DNA from 2 places in the Sporosarcina sp. OR05 genome. Region 2 is predicted to be linked to the other one. Evidence: riboswitches for the same ligand, from Rfam matches in the RefSeq annotation. Region 2 holds a riboswitch; the other holds the start of a gene.

The links. Region 2 has a riboswitch for FMN ahead of ribD (bifunctional diaminohydroxyphosphoribosylaminopyrimidine deaminase/5-amino-6-(5-phosphoribosylamino)uracil reductase RibD). Riboswitches for the same ligand answer to the same signal wherever they lie in the genome.
Region 1: linked by a shared signal. The riboswitch ahead of NRI27_RS06500 (ECF transporter S component) and the one ahead of ribD (bifunctional diaminohydroxyphosphoribosylaminopyrimidine deaminase/5-amino-6-(5-phosphoribosylamino)uracil reductase RibD) in region 2 are both predicted to bind FMN.

Annotation. Positions count from the first base shown of each region.
Region 1 covers NZ_JANKJL010000002.1:455,640-458,851, forward strand. Annotated here, with positions in the region: gene NRI27_RS06495 (hypothetical protein) at 1-1,155, shown strand, start outside; FMN riboswitch at 1,236-1,368, shown strand; gene NRI27_RS06500 (ECF transporter S component) at 1,580-2,164, shown strand; gene NRI27_RS06505 (ferredoxin) at 2,296-2,550, opposite strand; gene NRI27_RS06510 (YpbB family protein) at 2,660-3,212, shown strand, end outside.
Region 2 covers NZ_JANKJL010000012.1:49,667-52,878, reverse strand. Annotated here, with positions in the region: gene NRI27_RS14710 (bifunctional 3,4-dihydroxy-2-butanone-4-phosphate synthase/GTP cyclohydrolase II) at 1-254, opposite strand, end outside; gene ribE (riboflavin synthase) at 267-923, opposite strand; gene ribD (bifunctional diaminohydroxyphosphoribosylaminopyrimidine deaminase/5-amino-6-(5-phosphoribosylamino)uracil reductase RibD) at 924-2,012, opposite strand; FMN riboswitch at 2,072-2,221, opposite strand; gene NRI27_RS14695 (GNAT family N-acetyltransferase) at 2,456-2,890, shown strand; gene mvk (mevalonate kinase) at 3,008-3,212, shown strand, end outside.

The DNA.
Region 1 (3,212 bases), on a different contig from region 2:
AAAGATGAGCGATCTGCTGATGACATATTAGCGCGTTTGAAGAAAGACGAGCGACTTGTCCCTGCTCGTCAACCGAGACGGAAAAAATGGATGCCTGGTTTCATTGCAGTTGCTGCGATGCTTGTCTTAACATTACTGGTACCATCGTTTTTAAAGGGTGGATTCGAATTATCGGACACCAGCATGGAAATGAGCGAAAAATCTGCACCTCAAAACGGTGAATCAGTCGATACTGCTCAATTTAAACAAAGCGCAGAAGAGTCTGAAACGATGGAGGAGCCTGCGACGCGAAATGCGATTCAGGCGGACTCACCAACTACTTTTATGGCTGGAAAGGGAATGCAAAGTCATGTTGTTCTTGAAAACGATACGGATGGAATGAAGTTATTTACAATAGGATTAGTCCATGTTGTAGATGTTGTACCGATAACATTTTTAATTCCTACCGAATTGATTCAATCAGATATCTCTTCCGAAAACGTCAACAGTGTGGAGCTTTACAATCATTATGCGAAGTTGATTGATGAGGAAGGACTTGGTTTTGAAGACTACCATCCTTATAAGGGGAAGATTTCTTTCCAAGGTAATACGGTTATTCACCAAATGCCATCTGAGCATGAATATGACATGTCGCCGACAACAATTGGTGCGTACACTTTTTCTGCAATCGCATCGTTTCCGGATTTTAAGGAGATGAAAGTAGTCGATGACAAGAATGAGCCTGTTGTTTTTGACTATATCGGTGAAGCGATGGAGGTAACACTTAAGAGGCCGTCTGCTTTTTACAAATACACTGTCAACGAGGAACAATCGTACTTAATCCCTTATGAGAATAGGAAGCTCGATGAAATTCAGGAAGCATTATTGGCGATGAAAAATCCTGAAAATGATATTGTGACTTCCGTTATCCCATCATCTGTGGACTATACAATCCAAGAAACAGATGATGTTGTAACAGTTTCTTTTAAACAGTTATTGGATTTAGATGCTTACCCTCCTAACGAAATACTCGAAATGGTGGAAGCGTTCATGTTAACAGCAGCTAGTTTTGACAAACAAATACAATTGCACAACGTAAAACAAGAATATTTTGAGCGATATACGCTTACAAAACCATTGCCGAAACCCGTTGCAGCCAATCCGATTGTTTGGTGAATAGAGGAAGACTGAATTGTAAACAATACCGTTTACAAATCAGTCTTTTTTCTATACAATGAAATAGTAAGTTAATATTGATTCATCTTCGGGGCAGGGTGTAATTCCCGACCGGCGGAAATAGAAAAGTAATTTTCTTAGCCCGCGAGCTTAACAGCTGATTCTGGTGAGATTCCAGAGCCGACAGTATAGTCTGGATGGGAGAAGGTGAAGGTGCAGCCGTCTTTTTGTGTTGTCTACAAAAAGGGTGCTTTCTTAAGTATGGGTGAAAATAGAGTCACAGGCTCTATCTACAACCCTCTATTTAATGACGCCTTAAACTCTCCCTAAAGCATGTAATTGCTTTAGGGTTTTTTCATAGACACACATTATACGGTCAAACCTTTCCTCTTTTGAAGTGAATCGCAAAAGGAGAGAGGAACAAGTGAATAACAAGAAACTACGAAAGATGATTCTCATCGCTATGCTTGGGAGCATTTCAACGGTGCTTATGCAGTTGAACTTCCCATTGCCAGCATTGCCGCCATTCCTGAAAATCGATTTCAGTGAAGTGCCAGCCGTGGTTGCAATTTTAACGATGGGACCAGTTGCAGGAATTGCAGTTGAACTGCTAAAAAATATCTTGTATTGGTTTTTATCGGGAAGTCCGACAGGTGTACCGGTTGGCGAAATTGCAAACTTTGTAACGGGCGTACTTTTCATCATGCCAATTTACTGGATCTTTAAAAAGGTCCAATCGACAAAAGGCTTGACAGTTGGCCTTATTGTAGGAACACTGTCGATGGCTGTCGGTATGAGTGCACTGAATTATTTAGTATTCCTACCGATGTATGTCTATTTCTTGAATATGCCACCTTATACAGGGGAAGCGTTGTTCAACGTAATTGTGCTTGGTATTCTACCATTTAATCTAATTAAAGGCGTCATGCTAATGGTTATCTCTTTGTTATTGTACAAAAGTATGAGCAAATGGATTGATCAGCAACAGCGGAAATTGACGCTTCAATAAAAAAAGCTGTCTAGAAAGTGTGAAAACACTATCTGGACAGCTTTTTTCTATGTGCGGTTATTCATTTGAAGTAGTGGTGACAATTGGACTGCCGACCTCAGTTATGTAAGGGGCGTATTGCCCCTAAAAAATTAATCTTCGTATTTTAACGGATCGCCTTCAAATGGAGCATCCGCGACTTTAATTGAATCAGTAGGGCAACCATCAAACGCATCTTCCATATCTTCCATCAGTTCTTCTGGAACTTCTGTATTACCCGTGTTATCATCTAAAATAACGTAAGCGATTCCTTCGTCATCATAATCGTAGATGTCCGGTGCAGCAGCTCCACAAGCGCCGCATGCAATACATGTATCTTGGTCAACAATGGTGTATTTCTTAGACATAGACGTTCTCTCCTCTTTTCTCCGCACTATCTATTTAGTTCCTTTACTATTCTAAAGCTGTTTTCGTAAGTTTTCAACCTAAAAACATCTCAATGAGGAGGAATTGGACTTGAACTTGTCAACAATCCTATTATTCATCATAGAAAAGATGTCCGGGCAACGTTCAATGAATGCAAGCCTACACATTATTCGTGGGAAGAAATCTGGTCAAACCCTCCAAGATGTAGACTATTTCAATAGTAAGCCTTACTTTGGTATTTGGCCGAAAATTCGACAAGATTTGTTCAACGATGCAATAGAAGAACTATTTGAAGAGGGGTTCATTTGCGCGCAAGACGAATTTATACACGTAACAGAAAAGGGTCGGCAGGCAATTTCAGCGGTAGCCCCATATCAGTTTAAAGGTTGGGATTATCGAGGGAAAGAAATGGTGTTCTTTGGTAGAGTGGCGTTAGTAGTGCAAACGGTGTCGCATTTACGTGATGGAATTAGAACGTTTGTGCCTATGCGAAGTGAAACGGAGATACAAATGTTCGTTAAAAAGCTGATTCTTCAGCAATCGATCTCCAGACAGCAATTAGGCGCTTCTCTAAGGGAAGAACTGATTTTAGCCATTAATAATTGTGGAATGACGGACAGACAAAAATATCTGTTTTCTTATC
Region 2 (3,212 bases):
GTAAAAGCGGTACCATGCGCATCTGTATTCGTTCCGGTCATCGGGGAAAGCCCTAACTGTTCACTCTTTTCCTCTTCAATCGGCACGCAAATGAGTCCTCGACCTTCCATCGCCATGAAATTGATCATTTCAGGTGTGGCAAATTCCGCAAGTGCTACGAAATCACCCTCGTTTTCTCGCTTCTCGTCATCGACAACAATAATGGCTTTTCCTTGTTTAAGTTGTTCGAGTGCTGTTTCTACCGATGCAAACACGTTCTCAGCTCCTTATGCGTAAAATCCGTTTTTGACGAGTGTATCCATTGTCAGTACGTCTTTTTGATGTTGTTTTTGAGTCGCTGGGCGGCATAGTTGCTCTACATATTTCGCAAGTATGTCACATTCAACATTTACATAATGGCCAACTACCTTCATGCCAATAATGGACTGTTGTTGCGTCGTTGGAATTAATGAAATTGTACAGCCAGTTGAAAACACATCAAAAATCGTCAATGAAGTTCCGTCAATTGTGATGGACCCTTTCGGAATCATGTATTTCAACAACGATTCTTCTAGTTGAATGTCCATATACAGTGCATTTTCGTGTTTGCGCATTGAAGTGATTTTTCCTATGCTGTCAACGTGACCTGATACGATATGTCCGCCAAAGCGGCTCGTCATGGCCATTGCTCGTTCTAAATTCACTTTGTCTCCCTTTTGGAGTTTGGATAACGTAGTCGACTGAAACGTTTCCGGCATGACATCTGCAGTAAAATACGTTGATGTAAAAGATGAAACCGTCAAACAGACGCCATTCACAGCTAGACTATCACCGAAATTGACATCCGCAAGAACAGTCGTACAGACGATCGTTAACGACATAGATCGGTTTCCTCTGTTTACTGCATGCACCGTTCCAATTTCTTCAACAATTCCAGTGAACAATTAGTCATCACCTCGCTTGTTGAAAAGGGCATGGATACGTACATCCTCATGAAGTGTTTTCATATCGAGGATGTCGAGCATTTTCCCTTCAGCGATACGGGTACAGCCGTGGTCCATGAAAAGGGAAGGACCGTTTCCAATCAGTTTCGGGGCTACATACAAATACAATTCATCCGCTAAACCTGCTGTGATGAAACTGGAGTGTACTTGACTGCCACCTTCAACGAGTAGTTTCATAATCCCACGTTTACCGAGACGTTTTAACACCTCGTGTAAATAGTCGACATCAGGAGGAATCGACTCAACGGTTACGAGGGGGTATTTTGCGAACTGGTTCGTCAGTGTGTCTTGTCCGACAGTAAAAATGATTGTTTCTGCAGCATTGTCCTGAATGACATTAGCTGTTTGTGGCGTCCGTAGATGCCTGTCTAAAATTATGCGAATAGGGTTCTTTCCACCATGGGGCAAACGGGTGGTGAGGAAAGGGTTATCTTGAAGAATCGTATTTACACCTACTAGTATCGCATCATGGGTATGGCGGAGGGTATGGACATCCGATCTTGCGTGTGACGAAGTTATCCATTTGCTGTCCCCAGTGTGCGTCGCTAGGCGGCCGTCCAATGATGTGGCGGCTTTTAAGGTGATATACGGTGTTCCGTGTTTTATAAAATGAAAATATGCCCGGTTACTAAAATCTGCCTCTTTTGTACAAATAGCTAAAATGACTTCAATGCCTGCAGCTCTAAGAAGCCTGATCCCTTTGCCATTGACGGCGGGATTAGGGTCCAATGACGCAATGAAAACGCGTCGTATACCGCTCTCAATAATGGTATCCGTGCACGGTGGCGTTTTCCCCGTATGTGCACATGGTTCCAGTGTCACATACAAATCGGCATTCTGTGCTTGCGCGCCGGCCATTGTTAAAGCGTGCACCTCAGCATGCGGTGTCCCTGCACGTACATGCATACCTGTTCCGACAATTTGGCCGTCTTTTACGCAAACAGCGCCGACAATCGGATTCGGAGAAGTGTGACCTTCAGCAGTCATTGCAAGATCTAAAGCGAGTTTCATATAAGTTTCATCTGTCATTTTGTTCCCCCTTTCAACATGAAAAGGGCAGACGTATAGTGGGCATGGCAAAAAAACGCCTGCAACTTCTCCCATCCAGACTTTCACTGTCGGTGCCGGAGTTACACCAGCTCCACCGTCTTCAAGTAGAGAAGAACGGGTCACGGACTGACGAGCGCGATTGCTCGATCACCGCCGGTAAGGAATTTCACCTTGCCCCGAAGTTGCAGTATTTTATTTACCGCAATCAATTTAGCACAAAAATAGCGACTTGCCAAACTCTTTTTATAAACAAGAAAGCGTCAATTGTTGATTAACCGTCGTTTTTAAGCGCTTAAAATGCTATCATGAAGTGTATTTAGAGTCATTTAGCTTATACAATCTGAACGGATTGAAAGAAAGATAGGTAAAATAGATTGAACTGAAAATGAATCGTTTGAAACATTCAAGAATGGAGGCGACGAATGGAAAATCGTACAATTGAAGAATTACAATCACGGCAAGAACTACTGGAAGGATTTCATGTCATGCGGTACCTACGACCTCAATTTACTGAGCAAAGTTATATCGCACTGGTGGAAGAAGCTCAAAAGAACGAGACCTACCGCCAATTCGCATTGCGAGTAGATGGACGTATCGTAGCTGTGATTGGTTTTCAACCAATGATTACGCTTTATTACGGAAAGTATATTTGGGTCTGTGATTTAGTGACTGACATAGCATTTCGATCAAAAGGATTTGGTGAACAGCTATTGACGTTTGTCCATTCGCTTGCAAAGAAAGAAGGATTTGACCGGATTGCACTATCTTCTGGTCTCCAACGAGAACATGCACACCGGTTTTATGAAGAAAAAATGGGGTATGAGCGTGCGAGTTTTGTTTTTACAAAAACGCTGTGATCCATTCATAAAGCCAAATAGCTGAAATAGGGCACTATGTACTTTATAATGAGGAAGAATTAGCAGGTTTACACCAGTGAATCGTTGAATTTTGTTGAAAAAGTGAGGAACACACGCATGTCAAGAGAAGCAGAAGGTAAAGCACACGGAAAAGTAATCCTCATCGGAGAACATTCCGTTGTTTATGATAAACCTGCAATTGCCTTGCCATTTCCGGTTGTGAACGTCGTTGCGACTGTAAGGGAAGGTATTGAAAATGATAATAAAACGTCAATTTGTGTAACAAGTCGATATTTTAGTGGTGAGCTTCAACAGGCACCTG